2 regions of the Iodidimonas sp. SYSU 1G8 genome follow, and region 2 is predicted to be linked to the other one. Evidence: riboswitches for the same ligand, from Rfam matches in the RefSeq annotation. Region 2 holds a riboswitch; the other holds the start of a gene.
The links. A riboswitch is a leader RNA that binds a small molecule or an ion and turns the genes downstream of it on or off. The one in region 2 is predicted to bind cyclic di-GMP.

Region 1: another riboswitch for cyclic di-GMP. It lies ahead of WJU17_RS09340 (transglutaminase-like cysteine peptidase); the one in region 2 lies ahead of WJU17_RS16995 (transglutaminase-like cysteine peptidase).

The regions. Positions count from the first base shown of each region.
Region 1 is NZ_JBBYXJ010000001.1:1,962,308-1,970,043, reverse strand. It holds gene WJU17_RS09345 (PAS domain S-box protein) at 1-1,588, shown strand, start outside; cyclic di-GMP riboswitch class I at 1,731-1,819, shown strand; gene WJU17_RS09340 (transglutaminase-like cysteine peptidase) at 1,832-2,578, shown strand; gene WJU17_RS09335 (response regulator transcription factor) at 2,633-3,346, opposite strand; gene WJU17_RS09330 (glycosyltransferase family 1 protein) at 3,628-4,839, shown strand; gene WJU17_RS09325 (hypothetical protein) at 5,024-5,935, shown strand; gene WJU17_RS09320 (homogentisate 1,2-dioxygenase) at 5,912-6,421, opposite strand; gene WJU17_RS09315 (TonB-dependent receptor) at 6,530-7,736, shown strand, end outside.
Region 2 is NZ_JBBYXJ010000002.1:1,221,992-1,229,727, reverse strand. It holds gene WJU17_RS17015 (flagellin) at 1-227, shown strand, start outside; gene WJU17_RS17010 (hypothetical protein) at 266-1,963, opposite strand; gene WJU17_RS17005 (hypothetical protein) at 1,960-2,187, opposite strand; gene WJU17_RS17000 (hypothetical protein) at 2,268-2,669, shown strand; cyclic di-GMP riboswitch class I at 2,712-2,803, shown strand; gene WJU17_RS16995 (transglutaminase-like cysteine peptidase) at 2,861-3,559, shown strand; gene WJU17_RS16990 (hypothetical protein) at 3,590-4,135, opposite strand; gene WJU17_RS16985 (hypothetical protein) at 4,132-4,494, opposite strand; gene fliM (flagellar motor switch protein FliM) at 4,491-5,510, opposite strand; gene WJU17_RS16975 (flagellar basal body-associated FliL family protein) at 5,507-6,088, opposite strand; gene WJU17_RS16970 (flagellar hook-basal body complex protein) at 6,177-6,920, shown strand; gene flgG (flagellar basal-body rod protein FlgG) at 6,956-7,736, shown strand, end outside.

The DNA of each region.
Region 1 (7,736 bases), on a different contig from region 2:
GGGAGAGATCAGCATCCTCAGTTCCGGTCGGGATCTGACGGAGTTGCGCCGTGCCGAACAGTCCCTGCGCGACAGCGAGGCGCGTAACCGGGCCGTGATGGAGGCGGCGTCCATCGGCATCGTCACCATGGATTCCGCCGGCGCGATCGTGTCGCTCAATCCGGAGGCCGAGCGGATCGTGGGCGCGCCGGTGCGCGACATGGCGGGTAACCGCCTCTCGGAAGTTCTGCTTTCGGAGGACCGGGCGGTCTATGCCGCCATGTTCCTGCCGGTCGGAGACGCCGGCGATCCCAAGGCGGGGCTCGGCGTGCCGCGCGAGTTCACCCTGCTCCGGCATGGCAGCGAAACCGTTCCGGTGGAGATTTCGGTGACCGCGATGCAGATCGGCGGTCAGCGCGCCTACGTGGCGGCGATTCAGGACATCACCGACCGCAAGCGCGCCGAGGCGCAGCTGCAGCAGGTCCAGAAGCTCGAGACCATCGGCCAGCTGACCGGCGGCGTCGCCCACGATTTCAACAATCTCCTGATGGCCATGCAGGTCAACATCGAGATGCTGAAGGAGATGGTCGAGGACGATCCCGACGGCAATGAATTTGCCGACGCCGCCCTGTCCTCGGTGGCGCGGGGCGCCGAACTGACCAGCCGGCTGCTCGCCTTTTCGCGCCGCCAACCGCTGCGACCGAAGGTGATCGACATCAACAAGCTGGTGGATGACACGGTACGCATCCTCCAGCGCACGCTGGGCGAGCAGATCGCCATCGAGACCATGCTGCAGCGTGATGTGTGGCCGGTGGAGGTGGACCGCAGCCAGCTCGAAAACGTGCTGATGAATCTCGCCGTGAATGCCCGTGACGCCATGCCGCTGGGCGGCCGCCTGACCATCGAGACCCTCAATGCCCAGCTCGATGATCACTATGCCGCCGAACATGGCGAGGTCGAGGCCGGTGACTATCTCATGCTGGCGGTGACCGATACCGGCACGGGCATGACGCCGCAGGTCATCGCGCGCGCTTTCGAGCCGTTCTTCACGACCAAGGATGTGGGGCGGGGCAGCGGCCTCGGCCTCAGCATGACCTACGGCTTCGTCAAGCAGTCGGGCGGGCACATCAAGATCTACAGCGAGCCCGGCGAAGGCACCACGATCAAGATCTACTTCCCGCGCGACAAGGCCGGCGTCGCCGAGGACGAGCCCGTCCGCGAGACGCGGACGGTCAAGACGGGAACCGAGACGATCCTGCTGGTCGAGGACGACCCGGCCGTGCGGCAGACGGTGACGGTGCTGCTCGAATCCCTCGGATACAGGGTGGTGGTGGCGTCCGATGGTCCCGAGGCCATCCAGCTGGTCAGCGATGGCGTCCGGCCTGACCTGCTGCTCGCCGACATCGTGCTGCCCAAGGGGATGACGGGGCGCCAGGTCTCCGAGGCCATCGGCGAGAAGCTGCCGGGCTGCAAGACCCTGTTCATGTCGGGCTACACGGAAAACGCCATCATCCATCATGGGCGTCTCGACGAGGGCGTGGTGCTGCTCTCCAAGCCGTTCCCCCGGAACGAGCTGGCCGACAAGCTGCGGGAGGTCCTCGATTCATAGGGCGGCGCCCTGAAATTGCTGCGAATTTGTTCTAATTCGTCAAGATGTTACAATTCTTAACCTTAATTCCGTCCCATTTACGAAACTTTACGTGCCCCGTTTTGATCCACCTGCCTAAATAGGCTCGTAGAAGTTTTATTATTCCTCGAAACGGCAAACCGTCGGAAACGGCGGGACGCAAAGCCACCGGCCCACACTCGGTAATACCGAACGGGTAGCGGGGCCGCCGAAAGGGTCAGGCGGATGTCAATCCAGCCTCGTCATGGCTTTATTGTGCCGTGGTTCTCGGTCATTGCGGCGTCCATCCTGGCATGGTCGCTCGCGGTGGCGCCGGCCTCGGCCGCGGGCCGCACGGACACCAATTCCCTCGACCGCATCAGCGTCGCGGCGGACCCTCTGACGGAGGCGTTCGGCGCTCGCCCGGTGATGCCGCTCGATGTCGGACATTCCAGCAAATGGACGGATGTGCTCCGGCGGCAGGAAAGCGCCCTGGTCAGCCCGTCGCCGTGCCAGGACGAGAGCGCGGAACACTGCTTCAAGACCTTCTGGAACCAGACGCTCGTCGAGCTGCGGCCGCTGTCGCGCGCGGAACAGGTGCAGCGGGTGAACGATATCGTCAACAAGATGGGCTACTGGTCCGACTGGGACATCTACCGGCAGGCCGATTACTGGGCGACGCCGGAAGAAATGTTCAACCAGCAGGGTGGCGACTGCGAGGATTTCGCCCTGTTCAAGTATTTCCTGCTGCGGGAACTGGGCGTCGCGCCGGAGGACATGCGCATGACGCTGGTCGCCTTCAACGACCAGGCGCACATGGTCTCGCTGGTGATGGTCGACGGCGCGCCCGTCGTGCTGGACTGCGTCGAGCTCCGGACCATGCCGCCCGAGCAGCTGGAGCAGTACCAGGCCGTCTACTCCCTGAGCGAAAAGAACTGGTGGCTGCTGGCCGCCGCGGATCAACCTGCCGCGGGCCAGGTCGCCGCCCGCTAACTCCCTAAGGCACTGAAGACCAACTACGGCACCTGAAAAGGTGCCGTTTTCGTGTCAAGTGAGGGACGATGTGACGAAGCGGTAGCCTTTGCCGCGGACGGTGTGGATGACGTTGTCGTTCAGTCCCACGTCGCGGAACTTGCGCCGCAGCCGCGCCAGATGCACGTCGATGCTGCGGTCCTCCGGCTGCCATGCGCGGCCCAGCGCGAACATGCTCAGGCTGTTCTTGTCCACCACGTCGTTCTGACTCTGGATCAGGCGCGACAGGATGAGCGTCTCGATCTCGGTCAGCGCGGCGCTGGCCCCGGCGTCGCCGGTCAACTGGTTGTTGACCGCATCGAGGGTGAAATTGTTCACCCGCCAGATGGATCCGTTATTGGCCTCGACCGGACGGGCGCTGCGCGACCGGCGAATGACGGCGTTGACCCGCGCGAGCAGTTCCTCGGGCGCCGCGGGCTTGACCAGATAGTCGTCGGCGCCGGTGTTCAGGCCTTCGATCCGGGCGTTCACTTCGCCCCTGCCCGAGAGGATGATGATGGCCGCATCCGAGATCGTGCGCAGAAAGCCCGCCAGCGACAGACCGTCGCCATCGGGCAGGATACGGTCCAGGATGAACAGGGCGATCGGCTGGGTGCGGGCGATCAGGCGCGCCTCCTCGCACGAGGCGCCGATGGCCACCTCGAACCCAGAGAACGACAGATACTGGGCCATTGCCTTCGCAAGAGCCGGGTCGTCTTCAATCAATGCGATAGCAGTGCGATCGCCCATACGTCGTGGTCCGTTCCCATATGATCTTGCCGAACGGCGCCCTTGCCCCCGGAACATGTTACTCCGGCGCGCACCGGATAGCAAAAGCCCACAACCGTGTCGCGCATACGCTTTTTTCCGAAACTTGATCGCCTGCTCTTGCGTATTCTCCCACCGGCTACAAGCTATCGAGGATGGCGGGGACGGCGTGTTCCTCCGGAGGCGGTCCGGCCCGGGTAGTACCGGCACGGGTGGATGGATTAAGATAAGGCGCATGCCGACTAAAAGACCGACGCTCCACCATGCCTGACCAATCGCTCAGGGTCGCCCTGTTCTCGGGCAATTACAATTATGTGACCGATGGCGCCGCCGTCGCGCTCAATCATCTCGTTTCCTATCTGGAGCGGCGGGGCATCCCCAGCCTGGTCTTCTCGGCGACCGTCGATCCGCCCGCCTTCGAGCCGGCGGGAACCCTCGTTTCGGTGCCCTCTGTCCCGCTTCCGGGCCGGTCGGAATATCGAATGGCGCTGGGCCTGCCGCGCGCCCAGCGCGAACGCCTGAAGGCGTTCCGTCCTACCCTGTTCCATCTCGCGGCGCCGGATCTGCTGGGCTATGCCGCGCGGCGTCTGGCGCGGCGCTGGAACATGCCGTGCGTGGCCTCGTTCCACACCCGGTACGATACCTATTTTCGCTATTATCACGCTGCTTGGGTCGAGAAATACGTCACCCGGTACCTCCAGCACTTCTACGCGGAATGCGAACAGATCTATGTGCCGTCGGAGTCCACGGCCGAGGTGCTGCGCCAGCAGCAGATGGCCCGCGACGTGCGGATCTGGAGCCGGGGCGTCGACGAGGCCCGATTCAATCCGGGCCGGCGCGATACGGCCTGGCGGCGCTCCATGGGTATCGCCGACGACGAGGTGGTGGTGGCGTTCGTGGGACGGCTGGTCCTGGAGAAAGGGATCGATTCGTTCGTGCGGACCATCCTCGGCCTGCGGGCAAAGGGGATCGCTCACCGTGTCATGGTCGTGGGCGACGGCCCGGAACATCAGCGATTCGCGGCGGCGCTGCCCGACGACGCCGTGTTCACGGGCCACCTGGAAGGCGATGCCCTGGCGCGGGCCTATGCGTCCTCGGATATTTTTCTCAATCCCAGCGTCACGGAAACATTCGGCATCGTGACGCTGGAATCCATGGCATCGGGGCTTCCGGCCGTCTGTGCCGACGCGACCGGTTCGCGCTCGCTGGTGGCCTCGGGCGAAAGCGGCTTTCTCGTCACCCCCGACTGTCAGGGTGATTATATCGAGGCGGTCGCGGCGCTGGTCACCGATGGCGAGTTGCGCCGCGCGATGGGCGCCGCCGCCCATGACCGGTCGCGGCGCTACACGTGGGACGCCGTCATGGAAGAGCTGCTGGGTCATTACCGCGAGGTCATCGCGCTTCGGCGCGGCCTGGCGGCCGACACCGTCCCGGCAGGGGCGTCCGCCGTCGCCAACGGTACCGCGCTGACGTGAGACGCGCGCTCTTTTCAACGCTGCCCCAATGCTCTATGTGGGCGCCATGACGCGCAGGAGGCAGCGTCCGCGCAAGGCGGGCATGGAGGCGCGGGGATAAGCATTGGCGCCTTGGCAGAAATCAAGAGTCTTCTCGCTGACGGCGTGGAACCACTGGCTCTCTCGCCGGCCGGTGAAAATCGCGTTGAAGGCGATGCAGTTGCTGCTGGTCGGCGGCGTGCTGGTGTATCTGGCCAGCCGGATCGCCGAAATCGGCTGGAGCGAGGTGCGCCGGTCGCTGCCGGAGACCATCTGGTTCTATGTGCTGTTCGTGGCGATGTACTTCGTCATCCCGGTGGCCGAGCTGTTCACCTATCGGACGATGCGCTGGCGCATCGGCTTCTGGCGCAGCCTGCCCATGTTCGTGCGCAAGCGTGTCTACAATTACGCGGTGATGAGTTATTCGGGCGAAGCCTACATGTTCCTGTGGGCGCGCCGTCACCTCGCGTTGGGGAGCCGGCAGATCCTGTCCATGGTCAAGGACAACAACCTGCTCTCCGGCCTGGCCTCCAACTCGTTCACGCTGATTCTGGTCGCCGCGTTTTTCGCCACCGGCCAGCTCGAGACCATTCTCAAGGCATCGCCAGACACGGGTAGCTACATTGGCGCGACGGTGCTGGTGGGCGCGTTGATGGTGCTGCTGGTCATCGGCCTCAACCGCCGGATCATGAGCGTGCCGTTCGGCATGGCGGCGAGGATCACCGGCATCCACGCGGTACGGGTCCTGCTGATCCTGCTGCTGCAGACGGCGCAGTGGGCGGTGGTGTTCCCGCATGTGCCGTTCCTGACCTGGCTGCTGTTCCTGACCGCCCAGATGGTGCTGACGCGGTTGCCCCTTCTGCCCAACCAGGATTTGATGCTGGTCGGGCTGGGGCTGGGCATGAGCCACTACATCGATGCGCCCGAGGCGGCGGTGGCGGGCATGTTCCTGGTGTCGGGCGCCATGTTCCAGGCCGCCAATCTGACCGCGTTTCTCCTCACCTCGATCGGCACCTATGCGCCGAGACCGGACGAAGAGGAGCAGGCCGTGGCCTCACGGCCGGCGCAGGACCAGTAGCGTGATCGCGGGCGACGCGCTCCCGGCGATCTGTACCAGATAGCGACCCGGCTCCAGCGGGAAGTCCACGATCTTGGCGATACCGGAGCAGTCCGGCCCATGGCCATGCGTCGTCGAGGGGATCGCCCTGCCGTCGCGGATCACATCGACCCACGCCTTGCCGCCGAGCGCGACCTGATAGGTGCCTGCGTCGGTGACGTCGAGAGCCAACAGGCCGCCATGGCTGTCCGCCGCGCCTGCCTTTCCCGGCGCGGCCGCGTAGGCGATCGAGCTGTCCTTCGCCAACGCCACATCGGCGGCGCCCCCGAGGGTGACCTCGGGGGCGGCTGACGCCGCGGGGGCTGCCGCGACCGCGGTGCGCATGTTCCAGGCCGAGAGTTCCGCGGGGATTTCGCTGGACTTACCGGTGCAGTCAGGCATGGCCGCCGCCGTTTGCGCCAGAGCGAGCGCCAGCCCCAAAACCGTATAGAGCAGTCCGTGACGCATGGAATTTCCCTCCCTCATTCGATTCGATATATCCTGTTGAATATAGCGTAACGAAATATTCATCTGTATATAGCGATCAATCAAGAGCAATGACGTATGGGGGAATGAATGCGATACGCCGCCGCGATACTGGCCGTGCTGACCGGTGCCTCCGGTACCGCCGCCGCCGAGGACAATGCCTTCACCCTGGGCCAGATCACCGTCACGGCGCCCCGGCACGAGAACGCGCCGATCGGCCAGTCGACGCTGCCCGCCGAGGGGATCTATCTCTTCAACCGCAACACGCTGGATGATGCGGTGGCCGTGATTCCGGGTGTTTCGGCGTCCAACTCGGGTGGCTCGCGCAATGAACGGCTCATCTTCGTGCGCGGGTTCGACCGCTTCCAGGTGCCGCTGTCCATTGACGGCATCCGCGTCTATCTGCCGGCCGACAACAGGCTCGACTATGGCCGCTTCCTCACGCCGGACATCGCCGAAATCCAGGTGGCGAAAGGCTATGCCTCGGTGCTCGACGGTCCTGGCGCGATGGGCGGCGCCGTCAATCTGGTGACGCGCAAGCCGACCAAGGAATTCGAGGCCGAGGTGCGGGGCACGCTCGGTCTGGATTCCGATGTCGACTACGCCGGATACAATGTGTTCGTCCTGCTGGGGACCCGGCAGGAAAAATGGTACGCGCAGGGCTCGTACACGCGCAATTTCGTCGATCACTGGGATTTGCCGGGCGGCTACGTACCGACTTCCGGCTCGGCGGAAACTGGCGGCGAGCGGGATTTTTCCCGGACCGAGGACTGGCGCGCGAACCTGAAATTCGGCTTCACGCCCAATGACACGGACGAGTACTCGATCAGCTACACGCGCCAGGAGGGCAGCAAGAACGCGCCGCTGCATGTGACCGACGGCCTCAATACCCAGCGCTTCTGGAGCTGGCCGTACTGGAATCTCGAAAGCATCTATTTCCTGTCGACCACCCGCATGGCGGACTGGGCGACGCTGAAAACGCGGGTTTACCGCAACAGCTTCAACAATCTGCTTCGTGCGTTCGACAACCGGAACCAGAACAGCCAGACCCTCGGCCGGGCGTTCAACAGCCACTATGAGGATGAGGCCTGGGGCGGTTCCGCCCAGCTCGATCTGGCGCTGTCTTCCGCCGATACGCTCAGCATCGCCTTCCATTACCGGCGCGACGAGCATGTTGAATATCAGCAGGGGTTTCCCTCCGGCTTCACCGAGCCGCGCCAGACCAACCTGGAGGAAACCTACAGCATCGCCGCCGAAAACCGCCTGGCGCTGTCGCCGGCGCTGTCTTTCGTGGCGG
Region 2 (7,736 bases):
TCCAGACCGCCAATGCGGAGAACGGTCGCAAGCAGGCGCACGTAGAGACGCTGGCCAACAATGCGGAGGCGCGCGGCGTCATCCTGAAAACCATCATCTCGGACAGTGAAGACGTCGACCTGGCGCAGGTCGCCATCAACCTGGCGCAGCAGAAGACGGCGCTGGACGCATCCTATTCGGTCTTCGCGAAACTCTCGGGACTGAGTCTGGTCAATTTTTTCAGCTAGGCCTGCCCTGCCGCTGGTCCGGCAGTCGCAGGCCTCGATCAGAGCAGATCGCCGAGCGCGCCTGCGGGACTTGCCGACGGCATGACCGCCAGTGCCTTGCCGATGGTTTCCGAGGCCAGTGTCTCGACCGGTGCGGTCAGCATCTCGAAGGATGAAGCCGCCCCCAGGTCCCGAAAGCGGGCCTGATAAAGCGCGCGCAAGTGCTGCAACTCGGCTTTCTTGTTCAGCATCCCCAACGCGATGGCCTGGCGGAGCACGATGATCTGTTCCTGGTCGTCAAGGGTCTTCCCGTTGGGCTCGACCCCCGGGAATGCATCCGCCAGTGCCTGCCAGTTCTTGCCTTTCCAATAGAACTCCGCCCTCAGCCGGGCACTGTCCGGCAACCCTTCGACGACGGCGACGGCGTCGTCGGTCTTGCCAAGCCGGGCCAGGGCGATGGCTTGAACCCTCTTGCGGTCGTCTGTCATGCCGCCCGGATAGGCCGGGCCTTCACTGTTCCTGATTGCGCGGACGGCTCGCTCCGGGTGGCCCGCCCGCAGGAAAAGGGTCGCGACCCGGATCGAAACCGGCCCCTGCGCCACATCTCGCGCACGCGCGAACAGCTGATGCTCCAGCAGTTCGGCCGCCCGGTCGTAAAGGCCGGCCTCCTCGAGACGAGCCGCCAGCCGGCTGACCAGCAGATCTCCCTCCGCCCCCGTCGGCGCCAGATCACGATAATTCCAGTAGAGGCCGCCCGCGCGATCGACAGGCAGACCGCTTTTAGGGTCCAGCGCCGCGGTCAGGTACCCCCGCACCGCCGTGATGACCGACGCGCTCTCGTCATCCAGGCGGTGGTACCGCACGAGCGCCGCGCCGTTCGCCAGAGCACGATCAATGTCCTTGGTCTGCACCGCGACGCGGTAATTCAGCAACAGCGCCTGCTTCTCCACCTCGCCGCCGCGCCAGCCGAACCTGAGCGCATCGAGCGCCTTGCCCGCCGCGACAGGGTCCAGGACGCCCCGATCCAGGCCAATGACCACCTTCATCAATTGGGCTTGGGCGCGTTGCTCGGCGTCACCGGATCGGCTCACGTTTTCGAGGCTCTTTTCCGCCGCGTCATACTGCCCGCTTTTGGCCTGCGCTTGCGCCCGCAGCAGGTGGGTCAACGGAAGCTCTTGATCGAGCAGGCGCAGCCAGTCGAGCGCCACGCCGGGTTTGTCGCCTTGAATCGCCGCCGCCGCGAGCGCGCTGATGAACGGCGCGCGCCGATCGGTCGGCAAAGCCTTGACCGCGGGAAGCGCGCATTCCACCTCATCCAGCGCCTTGTCCGAGGACAGCGCGGACAAGGCCACGAGACGCCAGGCGCATGCCTCAGCCCGCTCAGCCAGCGCGGGCAGCTCCAGGGCGGCCACGCCTTCGGCATGGCGGCGCATCTGAACGAGCGCCATGCCCCGGGCCAGGCGGTAGTGGGCGAGCGTCTCTACCCCCGCGTCCTGCTCGCGCATCAGGTCCAGCATGCCGATCGCCTCGGCCCCCAGGCCCGCGCTGACCAGACTGAGCGCATAGGTCCAACGCGCCTCCTGCCGCTGCGGGGCCGGCGTCCCGACCAGCGCCGCCCAGGCCTGCGCCGGCGGCGTCACGCGCCATTCCAGAGCGCGCTCCATCACGGCGGCCACCGGCACCTCCGATGCCAGTGCCGCCGGCTGTGGGAGCATGACCGATGCCAGCGCCGTCGAAAACAGAAGCGCGGCCCTCATGGCTGCCATCCCTCGATCGACGCCCAAAGGGCGACGGCGGCACCGCCGAACAGGCAGGCGAGCAGATACAGCACGGCAAGTGCCGGACCTGCCGTGCGCGAGGCCGGTCGTTCGACGGGCGCCACGCCGGCCGATGCCGCTGGACTGATCGTCTGGGGCTTCGAGGCGCCGCCGGCGCTTCCGTTGACGACTTTCACGCGGCCTGGTTTCTGATCGCGGCTCACTGACACCTCCGAGGCTTGCACATCTCCTATTATAGGATGAACACATTCATCACCGGCCCCCCGCCGGACGGAGAGCCTCCATGTTACAAGCGCCCGTCATCGCCATGTTCCTGCTCGCGGCCCTGGCCCTGCCGGCCGGTACGGCCGCGGCATCGGAGACGGCCGATACCGCCAGCGCCTTCCTCACCCTCGAGGAGATCAGGACGCCGATCATCGACTCTTCGTCCATCGACGGCGTCATCCGGGTCAAGCTGGCGATCGAGCCGGCCGACTCCGCCGCCGCGGCTCTACTGACGCTGCACCTTCCCTTGCTGCGGGCGGCGGCGCTGGCGGCCGTGATCGAGTACGCGCATCTGGAGGCGTCCGGTTTCAAGCCGGTGAATTCCGAGCGGCTGCGGGCTGGTCTGACGCGCGCCCTGCAACGCGTCACTCCGGGCGTCGGCAAGGTGCTGATCCTGGAAGTGGGTGCTTTTCCGTCCTGACCACCGTACTGGGAAAAATTATCCTATAAATTATAGGATAAGCCTCGATAACGGCAAACCGTCGGAAACGGCGGGACGCAAAGTCACCGGCCCACCCGCGGATTTTCGTCCGCGCGGGCAGCGGGACCGCCGAAAGGATACCCAGGATGCCCCATTCCTCTCGCCTACTTCCGCGCGCGCTCACGGCATCCGTGGCCATTCTTACTCTCTGCACAGTCGCCAATCCCTGCGCCGCCGCTGAGCACGCCGGGGAACACCCCGTCCTGAGCAGCACCGGCCTGACCGGCGATCCACTCGCCGTCCCGCTGGGCGTCCGTTCCGTGATGCCGCTCGCGCTTGAGGATCTGGTCCAATGGAAGGAGCTGCTGGCGCGGCATGCCGCGTCGCTTGCCGCACCCGCACCCTGCCCTGATACGGCGGCGGACGCCTGTTTCGCCTCCTTCTGGAGCGAGACGGTCGCCGCCCTGATGCCGCTCCCGCGCAGCGAACAGCTGCGACGCGTCAACGAACTGGTGAACCACCTCTCCTATGCTCCCGATTCCAGCCTTTACGCTCAGGCGGATCACTGGGCCACGCCCGAAGAGATGTTCCATCGCGGCGCAGGCGACTGCGAGGATTTCGCGGCATTCAAATATTTTCTGCTGCGGGCCGTCGGTATTCCGGATGATCAGGTGCGTCTCGACATGGTGTCGCATGACGACCAGCCCCATATGCTGACCCTGGTCATGGTCGGCGACGCGGCCGTGCTCTTGGATAACATCGAACTGGAACCGGCGGCGCCATCTGAGTGGCCTCAATATCGGCCGGTCTATTCGCTCAGCGAACGCGGCGGCTGGTTGCTCGCGCCGGCCCGGAACGCGCCGGACAAAATCCAGCTTTCTGCGCGCTGACCCAGGGCACGCCGCCGGTCTCGCGGCGGCCTAGGGCACCAGCACCGGTTTCGCGGCGGGATCCTCGACGCGCGCCTCGATCGTGGCAGGTCGGCGATTGGCCAGGGACATGCTCAGCGCGGCGGCGCCGTCGGGTGTCATGCTGGCGAGGATCATGGCCATCGATCGCTCCCGCATGCGCTGGGAGACCTTCATCTGCACCTCCATGTCCAGCTTCTCGAAGACGACGGCCGCCTTGGCGGGCTTCATGGTCTGATAGATGCGGGCGAGATTGTCGAACTGTTCTTCCTTGTCCGGCGCCTCTGCGGGCTGCGGCGCGGCGGCGGGATCGGGCTGTGCCTGCTGCAGCGCCAGCAACCGTGCTTCCAGCGCCTGCGCCGCCTTCTCTCGCAACTCCAGGGCCCGCTGCTGCTCGGCCGCCTTTCGGTCGCGGTCGGCGATACTCTCCTGGATGGATACGCCAAGACGCGTCGGCGCCGGCGGTTCAACCTTGTCGGTGGTCAGCGCCATGCCGTGGGCAATCATGGACGCGCCCGCGCCCAGCGCCGTGACGACGAGCAGATAGGGCCGCTTCATGGGATCATCTCTTCCTCGCCCGCCACTTCGGGCAAGGCGGCCCGCGCCGTCACGTTCGCCGCTTCAACGATGCGTTCGGCCACCGCGTTCGCGATACCGACCATGATGGTCAGTTCCTCGCGCATCTCGAGACCCTCGGCGACGGTGCGGTTACTCTCGGCCAGTTCGTGCGACAGCACCTCCTTGAGGCGCCCGAGAACCCCGCGCGCCTCGGCGGTGGACCGGTCGAGCGAGTCCACCATGTCGCGCAAACCCGCCTCGCGCAGCGCCTTGAGGTTCCGCATCAGCCTCGCGCTCTGGATCAGGACGGCCCCGCACAAGAGCATGGTGAATACGTTGGTGATGACGGCGTAGCTCATTGCGCATGCCCCTTGGCTATATCGTTGGTCATGGAAACGGCGACGTTGCCAGAGCGCTGGCCGATAAAGGCGCGCCCGAGCGGCACCCCGGCGCAGCGCACCTCCAGCGGCTCGTCCGGACCGTCCTCGAAGCGGATGGCGTCGCCGACAGCCAGCTTCATCAGCGACTCCAGCGACATCAGGCGTTCGCCCAGCACCACGTCCAGCGTGACCTCGGTGCGGCGGATCTCGTTGACCATGTGGCTTTCCCAGATGTTCAGCCTGCCAGTCTTCTCGCCCATGAACCGCTGGAGCAGCTTTTCCCGCACCGGCTCCAGCGTGGCATACGGCAACAGGACGTTGAACGTGCCGCCCCGCGCATCCATGTCGACGCGGAAACTGGCGACGGCGGCCACATTGCTCGGGCCGGCGATGGCGGCGAAGCGGGGACTGGTCTCGATCCGGTCAAGAACCATCTGGATACGCGAGAGGGGCTCGAAGGCGACCGCCAGGTCGTTCAGTGCCAGACGCACCATGCGGGCGACCAGAGCGGTCTCGATGGTGGTGAACGCACGTCCCTCCACCCGCAGCGGCGCATTTCCCTTGCGACCGCCCAGCAGGGCATCGACCACCGAATAGATCAGGTTGGAATCCACGGTGATGATGCCGTAATTGTCCCACTCCGGGATGCTGAACACGGCGATCATCGCCGGCAGCGAAACACGGTTCATGAACTCCCCGAACCGCATGGAGGTGATTTCCTCCAGCGTGACCTCGATGGAATCCGACGTCATGTTCCGCAGGCTGGTCGCGAAGGTCCGGACCATGCGGTCATAGATCACCTCGAGCATGGGCAACCTTTCGTGGCTGACCACGTCGGATTCTATGACGGCGCGCAAGCCCTTTTTCGGGCTGACGGGCGCCACGGAGTCGAAGTCGAACAAGGCGTCGATACCGGCCTGATCGAACCTTTCAGGACCATCCTGCGCCGCGGCGTGCGGCTCAGGCAGTGCGATGTCGTCAAAATCGTCGCTCATTGTTGGATCAGATCCTGTATCAGCACATCACGAGCCGCGCCGGCGCTGACCTGTGTAGCCGTCCGGGCGAGCATTTCTTCCTTGAGCCGGTAGACTGCGGCGGAACCCGCAAGGTCTTCCGGGCGAAGCTCCCGCAGGAAAGGCTGCAGGGCATCGAGGATCGAGGGCAGCCGGGCGGTGATCTCGGCGCCCTTTTCGGCATCCGCCGCGACGATGACGAAATGCAGCTTCAGATATCCCGGCTGCCCGCCCAGGCCGCGCAGATTCACCACCATCGCCGGGACATCCACGTAAATGGGGGGCTCCGCCGCGTGGTCTTCGGCCGGCGGGGCCGCCGCATCCTCGTGCCCCTCCGCTGCCGGTGTGGGGCCGCCCAGCACGAAGAAGGCGCCCGCGCCGCCTGCGGCGAGCAGAACCACCGCGGCACCTGTCAGGATCAGCCTCTTGCGTTTGCCCGGCTTGGCCGCCGTCGGAACTGCGGCCGGCTCGGCGTCCTCGCGGTCCAGATCTTCAGTTGTCATGCCTCGTTCCAGTTCCGTCGGCCTGCCTGCGTCATTCGAAGGCGTCGGCGCGATCATCTTTCCGCATTTTTTCCTATTATAGGATAACCGCACGGCAAAAACTGCCTAGTGCGGCTAGATCGTGGAATTTCTGGATAACGCGCGAATGGACATCTCATCCTACGTACTCCTCAGTCAGGAGCAGGCCCTGCGCCGGCGCCTCGATGTCGTCTCCAACAATTTGGCGAACAGCGGCACCGTCGGCTTCAAACGTGAACAGGCCGTCTTTCATGAATATGTCGAGACCAGCCCCGACGCCGTGGTCGAGGATGCGCGCAACACATCCTTCGTGCTCGACTACGGCACCGTGCAGGACCTGACGCAGGGCGGCTTCCAGTCCACCGGCAATGCTCTCGATGTCATGATCGAAGGCCCCGGCTATCTCAGTGTCGAGGGTCCGGACGGGACGCCGCTCTATACGCGGGCCGGTTTCGTCCGTGTCCTCTCGACAGGCGAGCTGGGAACCGCCGGCGGACAGCGCCTGCTGGGCGAAGGCGACCAGCCCATCAGCATTCCGCCCGATCAGGTGAACCAGATCTCGGTCGGCGCCGACGGCACCGTGATGGGGCCACAAGGATCCCTGGGCAGGCTGACCGTCACCCGCTTCGCCAATGATGGCGGGCTCGAGGAAAGGGGCAACGGTCTGCTGGCCGGTACCGGAGGGACGGTGCTCCCCGCCGAGGAAACGCGGCTCAAGGCGGGCGGCGTCGAAGGCTCCAACGTGCAGCCCGTGGCCGAGACCACCGCCATGGTGGAGATTCTCCGCTCCTACCAGAACAGCGCGCGCATGTCGCAGGACCTCGGCGACATGCGCCAGCGCGCCATCGACAGGCTTGGCCGCGTCAACTGACCGGCGCCCACCATTCGTTTCAGGAAAGGAACACCATGCGCTCCCTCTCAATCGCGGCGACCGGCATGCTGGCGCAGCAGACCAACGTGGACGTGATCTCCAACAATATCGCCAACATGAACACGACCGCGTTCAAGCGCCAGCGGGCGGAATTTCAGGACCTGCTCTACCAGCAGGTCGAGCGGCCGGGCGCGGCGGCAGGCGGCACGGATTCCCTCACTCCCTCCGGCATTCAGATCGGCGCTGGCGTGAAGACCGGCGGCGTTTACCGGATCGCCGAACAGGGCGCGCTGACCCAGACCTCCAACCGGTACGACCTTGCGATCGACGGTCAGGGCTATTTCCAGGTCGAGTTGCCCAGCGGCGAGACCGCCTATACCCGGGCGGGCTCGTTCCAGGTGTCCGATCAGGGCGAGCTGGTGACCAATGAAGGCTACCGGGTTCAGCCCGGCGTGACCGTGCCCCAGGGTGTCGTCGATGTGATCGTCTCCAAGACGGGCGAGGTCCAGGTGAAACTGGCCGACTCTCCCGATCTGCAGACCGTCGGACAGATCCAGCTCGCCACCTTCGTCAACGATGCCGGCCTCGAGGCCATGGGATCCAGCCTGTTCAAGGAAACCCCGGCCTCCGGGCAGCCGACGGTCGCCTCGCCCGGCGAGCCCGGCTTTGGTGGTCTCACCCAGGGCTTCCTGGAAGCCTCCAACGTCAATCCGGTGTCCGAGATCACCGCCCTCATCACGGCCCAGCGCGCCTACGAGATGAACAGCCGCGTCGTCAAGACGGTCGACGAGCTCCTCGCCACGACCACGCAGCTCC